DNA from 2 places in the Anaerococcoides asporogena genome. Region 2 is predicted to be linked to the other one. Evidence: a T-box and tRNA genes for the amino acid it is inferred to sense, from the RefSeq annotation. Region 2 holds a T-box; the other holds one or more tRNA genes.
What was found. The T-box of region 2 lies ahead of proS (proline--tRNA ligase). A T-box ahead of a tRNA ligase gene usually reads a tRNA of that ligase, here a tRNA-Pro.
Positions count from the first base shown of each region.

Region 1: it encodes a tRNA-Pro, which carries the amino acid that the T-box ahead of proS (proline--tRNA ligase) is inferred to sense. The anticodon was not compared.

Region 1 covers NZ_CP120965.1:3,138,511-3,141,721, reverse strand. Annotated here, with positions in the region: gene P6M73_RS14390 (sensor histidine kinase) at 1-420, shown strand, start outside; gene P6M73_RS14385 (response regulator) at 550-1,152, shown strand; tRNA gene P6M73_RS14380 (tRNA-Pro) at 1,249-1,324, shown strand; gene P6M73_RS14375 (type I restriction-modification system subunit M) at 1,965-3,211, shown strand, end outside.
Region 2 covers NZ_CP120965.1:811,572-814,782, forward strand. Annotated here, with positions in the region: gene P6M73_RS03910 (ATP-binding protein) at 1-480, shown strand, start outside; T-box leader at 1,225-1,428, shown strand; gene proS (proline--tRNA ligase) at 1,466-2,908, shown strand; gene P6M73_RS03920 (hypothetical protein) at 2,908-3,211, shown strand, end outside.

The sequences.
Region 1 (3,211 bases), 1.4 Mb from region 2:
CTGCACAACCTCCATAATGAGTCCATATCCCTGCGCTCGGAACTGGACCGGCTCATCGAACCGATGCGCGCCAAGTACCAGATTCAGCAGTCGGTTCAGCTGGATGACACAGCACCGCTGCCGGTAAAGCGGGCCATCCTGACGCTGCTGCGGGAAGCACTTACCAACATTCGGCGCCACTCCGACGCCACCGCCATCCGGATTACCCTGCGGGAGCTCCCCCGCCACTACAGCATCACGGTCAAGGACAACGGCTCCAAGCAGCCGGTTAAGCTTGGCATCGGCCTGGTCAGCCTGGAAGAACTCAGCCGCAGCATGGACGGCGTTTTCAGCCACGGCTGGTCTGACGGCTTCTATGTTCATCTGGTGCTGCCCAAATCCGGCACGCCTCTCAGGGATGCTGCCGGACAAAATCACTGAAGCAGCATCCTGTTCCGCTCCGTCTTATGTCATCCATTCAAACCATCACGGGGTTAAAAATTCAAACTTATAATCATTCAATCATTCAATCATATAAATATTCATACATTCAGCGACCAGGAGGTAATCATGAAAGTCATTATTATCGACGACGATTTTTTAGTCGTGGATGCCCTGAAAACCATTGTGGAAGCCAGCGGCATCCAGGTGGCAGCCACCGGTCAGGACGGTCAGGATGCCATTCGTTTGGCCCGTGAGTTCCGACCCGATGTGATTCTGATGGATATCAGGATGCAGTCCATGAACGGGCTGGAAGCTACCCGGTCGATCCTGAGTGAGGATCCCGCCGCCCGCATCCTGCTGATCACGACCTTCCAGGATGAGGAATACATCGCCGGGGCACTGTCCCTGGGATGCAAGGGCTATATCCTGAAGTCCAATATCGCCGGCATTCTGCCGGCCATCCAGGCCGTCCACTCCGGACAGATGGTGTTTGATTCGAAAGTCGTGCAGTCCCTTCAGCACCCCGCCAGACATCATCAGTTCCCGCAGCTCTCCGAACGCGAAGAAGACATTCTGCGCCTGGTTGCCGAAGGTCTAAACAACCGCGAAATTGCCGACCGCCTGTTCCTCAGTGAAGGCACGGTGCGAAATTATATTTCAACTCTCCTGGACAAGCTGGAGCTTCGCGACCGCACGCAGCTGGCCATCTTCTTCTACCGAAAAAGCTGACAACGTTCCATGGAATCGCCTCAAAAAGATCTTATAAAGAAAGTGTAGAAATCCATTGAAAAACGACATTGGATGTACTATAATAAAACATGCTGTCGGGGTGTAGCGCAGGTGGTAGCGCGTTAGACTGGGGGTCTAAAGGTCGCAAGTTCAAGTCTTGTCACTCCGACCATAAGAAAAGGTTTCTGAGTTTCTCAGAAACCTTTTGTCATTTATTTCATAGTCTGCACCAGCCTGGAGAGTTGTTGTGGTTGTTCAGCAATACATAGCTAACATCGACGGTCGTCATTTCATGAGATGGCCTGCAATTTTTAAGCCCGGTCATTCCAATTCAGTCGAGAATTGATGATAAGTAGTTTTTTCCTTGACCCGATTCTTATGGGATGAGGTTTGTAGAAAACCAATGAACTAGGAGAGCTGTCATACCCAGCATGATTGCTGGCATATAAGAATGCACTTAATTACCCGCACAGATATAGTGAATGCAGGTAATTAAGTGCATTCCTATTTAGCGATGATCACCTGAGGATCACTATTAACGACAGTCAAAGTTCCATGCAAATTTTAAGGCAGCATCAATCGTTCATAATGTAAAAGTAAATCTGATGGATTTTTTTGGAAGACGTTTCTATGGAAAGAAAAATAATAATCAGCCAACTGGTCCTGGGAGATGGTGTACAATAATTATGATAAAATTGAAAACAATAGTCGAACTCGACCAGAAGTAATTAATGAAACGAAATAACTATATTATCTGTAAATAACATAAAACGGATTTTAAAAATAAATGTTCAGCAAAGTGAGGTTCAACAGTGAATAAGCAGCAACTGGCAAACAAAATATGGGAATCAGCTAATAAAATGCGCTCAAAAATAGAAGCAAATGAATATAAAGATTATATACTTGGCTTTATTTTCTATAAGTTTCTTTCTGATAAAGAAATACGTTTCATGTTGTCCAAAGGAGCTACATTTGAGGAAATCAAACAGCTAACTGAGGAGGACTCTGAAACTGTCAGATATATTCAGGGTAACATTGGTTATTTCATTGCTTATAAAGATTTATTCTCTTCCTGGCTCTCGATGGGACGGGATTTCGATGTATCGAATGTTAGAGATGCACTATCCGCGTTCAATCGACTTATTGACAGTAACTATAAAAAAGTGTTTGATGGGATCTTCGAAACACTTCAAACCGGTTTGTCTAAATTGGGGGATAGCTCAGGCGCTCAGACAAAAGCCATCAGTGACTTGATTCAACTTATTAAAGACATACCGATGGATGGGAAACAGGATTATGACGTTCTTGGGTTTATATATGAATACCTGATCTCCAATTTTGCGGCAAATGCTGGAAAAAAAGCTGGAGAGTTTTACACGCCACATGAAGTATCGCTATTGATGAGTGAGATTGTGGCAGAACACCTGAAAGATCGTAAAGAAATCCAAATTTATGATCCAACCAGTGGTTCGGGCAGCCTGCTCATTAACATTGGCCGCAGTCTTTCCAAGCATATGGATGACGAAGACAATATCAAATACTATGCGCAGGAACTGAAACAAAATACTTATAACCTGACCCGCATGAATCTTGTCATGAGGGGAATTTTACCATCCAATATTATGACTCGAAATGGAGATACATTAGAGGATGACTGGCCATATTTTGATGAGAATGATAAGGTAGGTACCTATAATCCGCTATATGCTGATGCGGTGGTGTCAAATCCACCCTACTCTCAACATTGGGATCCTGAGGGCAAAGAGAGTGATCCACGATATGCTCGTTTTGGGTTAGCACCAAAAGGAAAAGCTGACTATGCTTTCTTATTGCATGATCTTTTTCATGTAAAACCGGATGGTATAATGACCATCGTTCTTCCCCATGGCGTTTTATTCCGAGGTGGGGAGGAGGGCTCTATTCGTAAAAACCTGATTGAAAATAACCATATTGATGCGGTCATCGGATTGCCGGCCAATATTTTCTTTGGCACAGGGATCCCAACCATTATCATGGTTCTTAAGCAAAAACGAGAAATTACGGATGTGCTAATAGTTGA
Region 2 (3,211 bases):
AGTCTATACATTAATGCCTCAGAAATTGGAGTTGGTGAAGGTATTGGTGCGATGTTAATTGACCTTATAAGCAATTATATTATAAACAGAAAAAAGAAAGACAAGATCGCTTTTGTGATGTTTATCGATGAGGTTCATAGGTATTCTAAAGATCCACGATCTGGAGGTTTTCAAACAGGATTAACTGCAATTGCTAGAGAAGGGAGGAAGAAGGGAATATTTCTATTCTTAACAACTCAGAATCCTCAAGATGTGTCAAATGAACTTTTAGGCCAAATTGGTTCGATGTTAGTGCACAGATTAACCCATAAAAATGAATTGGAGGCAGTAAGGAATTTTTTTACTGATAACTCGTTTAAGCAGATACCCAAGTTAAATCAAGGCGAGGCAATATTCACAAGCATTAATCTGTTAACCGATTTACATTTAATTATTGATAAATGCCCAAGAAATCATAACAATAGTACAATTACTCTCTAAACTATTTCGATTAGTGTTTGGGATCATAATAAACAGGTTTAATCATATTGGCAGTTAGAAGATTTTCAACTGATTAAATACCATTATCAAAGTGTATACGCAGATTTGGATGATGGCATTTAGGAATAATACACTAAAACTGATGATTAAGCGCACCGATTAGAATTACTGAAGGCTTCTTGAAGGGGGCCTTCAGTAAAGGCTCACAAACTCGGTTCATACTCTATTTATAGCTATTTGTTGAGCTGCTTCAGTCGTCTACGAGATTCAAAGTAATGCCTGGAAATGGTATAAATACACCTTAAAACTTCAAGCCTATATAAATTAATAGTTTTAGATCTTTCGTAAATATAAACTAACGAATATAAGCTACGATTTACCAACATGCCTATCTTTGTGAGTAATGTAACGGAGTAAACTGGTAGCAGAGATCATATTCCTTCGTTTAGTCAATGCTTGGAACATGGTATATAGGTAGAGATTTTATGCGTCAAACATAACGTGGAGAGCTAAGCCACCGTCTTAAAATAGAAATGTTGGCAATGAACAATATATAATGAAGGTAACATCTGATCGATCTGTTTGACCATTGCACCTGTGCTGATACAAGTAGTAGGGGTCACCCTGAAGGGAAATTCATCTTGGACTTATTCCATTTCCTATACCAATGGTAACTTGGCACTAACATAAGTTATCATTCCATTGACAAAACGGGTGAGATCTGACATATTTAGGAGTGAATCAGGCATTGTGATTGAAGTGGAAAAGTACAGGGCGTGGGAACATCAGAGAGAGTCGGATGGTGAAAAGACTCGTTTGGATCCCCTGGAACCCGCCACGGAGCTTCATCCAGGGAATGGGATGACGTCCGGCCGCGTTAAGGCATTGAGCGGACAGTGGAATACGCTGTCAAACAGGGTGGTACCACCGGAGGATCCGGTCCCTTGATCAGGTGCTTTTTATTATTTTTTGGGAGGAAACGATTATGGCAGACAACAAGAAGAAAAAAGTTGAGCAGATCACCGATATGGAGGTGGATTTCGCTCAGTGGTATACCGATGTGGTGCGCAAAGCTGAACTGGCTGATTATTCCTCGGTCAGAGGCTGCATGATCATTCAGCCGTACGGCTACGCGCTGTGGGAAGGCATTCAGGCTTACCTGGACCGTCGCTTCAAGGAAACCGGACATGTCAATGTATCCATGCCCCTGTTCATTCCGGAGTCGCTGCTGCAGCGCGAAAAGGATCACGTGGAGGGCTTTGCCCCCGAAGTGGCCTGGGTTACCCATGGCGGCAGCGAGGAGCTGGCGGAGCGTCTCTGCGTCCGGCCGACTTCCGAGACGCTGTTCTGTGAGCACTATGCCAAGGTCGTTCAGTCCTACAATGACCTGCCCAAGCTCTACAACCAGTGGTGCAACGTGGTGCGCTGGGAAAAGACCACCCGGCCGTTCCTGAGAACTTCCGAGTTCCTCTGGAATGAAGGTCATACCGTGCATGCCACGCAGGAAGAAGCCGAGGCTGAGACCATCCAGATGCTGGATATCTACGCCGAGGTATATGAAAAAGTCCTGGCAATTCCGGTGATCCGCGGCATCAAGACCGACAAGGAAAAATTCGCCGGCGCCAAGGCCACCTATACCGTCGAATCCATGATGCATGACGGCAAGGCGCTGCAGTCCGGAACCAGCCACTACTTCGGCACCGGCTTTGCCGAAGCCTTCAACATGACCTTCCAGGATAAGGACGGACAGCTCAAGCATGTTCACCAGACCTCCTGGGGGCTGTCCACCCGCAGCATCGGCGCCCTGATCATGGTGCACGGCGACAATTCCGGTCTCGTCCTGTCTCCGAACATCGCTCCTCATCAGGTCATCATCGTCCCCATCGCCATGCATAAGGGCGGAGTCCGTGAAAAGGCCCTGGAACTGCAGAGCGAGCTGAAAGCCGCCGGCATCCGGGTCATCACCGATCTGACGGACAAATCCCCCGGCTGGAAATTTGCCGAGTCAGAAATGAAGGGAATTCCGGTCCGTCTCGAAGTCGGACCCAAGGATATCGAACAGGGTCAGGTTATCCTCGTACGCCGCGACACCGCGGAGAAGGAAATCGTCGCCATGGATCAGCTGTCCGCCCGCCTGCCCCAGCTGCTGCGTGAGATCCACGACAGCCTCTTCGCCAAGGCCAAGGCCCGGATGGAAGAGAAGACCTATGAGGCTCACACTATGGATGAGCTGAAGGAAATCGGTGAAACCAAGCCTGGCTTCATCAAAGCCATGTGGTGCGGCGAACTCGCCTGTGAAGAGAAGATCAAGGAAGACGCCGGACTGACCTCCCGCTGTATTCCCTTTGACGGCGAAAAGACCGGAGATACCTGCGTCTGCTGCGGCAAGCCCGCCGACAAGCTGGTGATCTGGGGCAAGGCCTACTAATGGACATCCGCTTCGGCCCCCTGGAAGTCACCGGCGATTTCACCCTGCGCAACATCAGGGAACTGGGCTTTGACCGGGATTTCATCCTGCTTCTGCCCCGGCCGGTGCTGGAGCTGAAGCTGGGTGAGGGCACCCTGCAGCTGGTTCGGTGCACCCGCCTGCTGCTTCGGGCCTCCCTGAACGTCCCTGAGGTCACCTGCCATTTTCTGGCCGAGGAGGATGTGCAGTCCGCCGTGGCCAACTATACATTCCGCGCCGACCAGATGACCCTGGAACTGGAAGAAGCCGACGGCAAGACCCGGT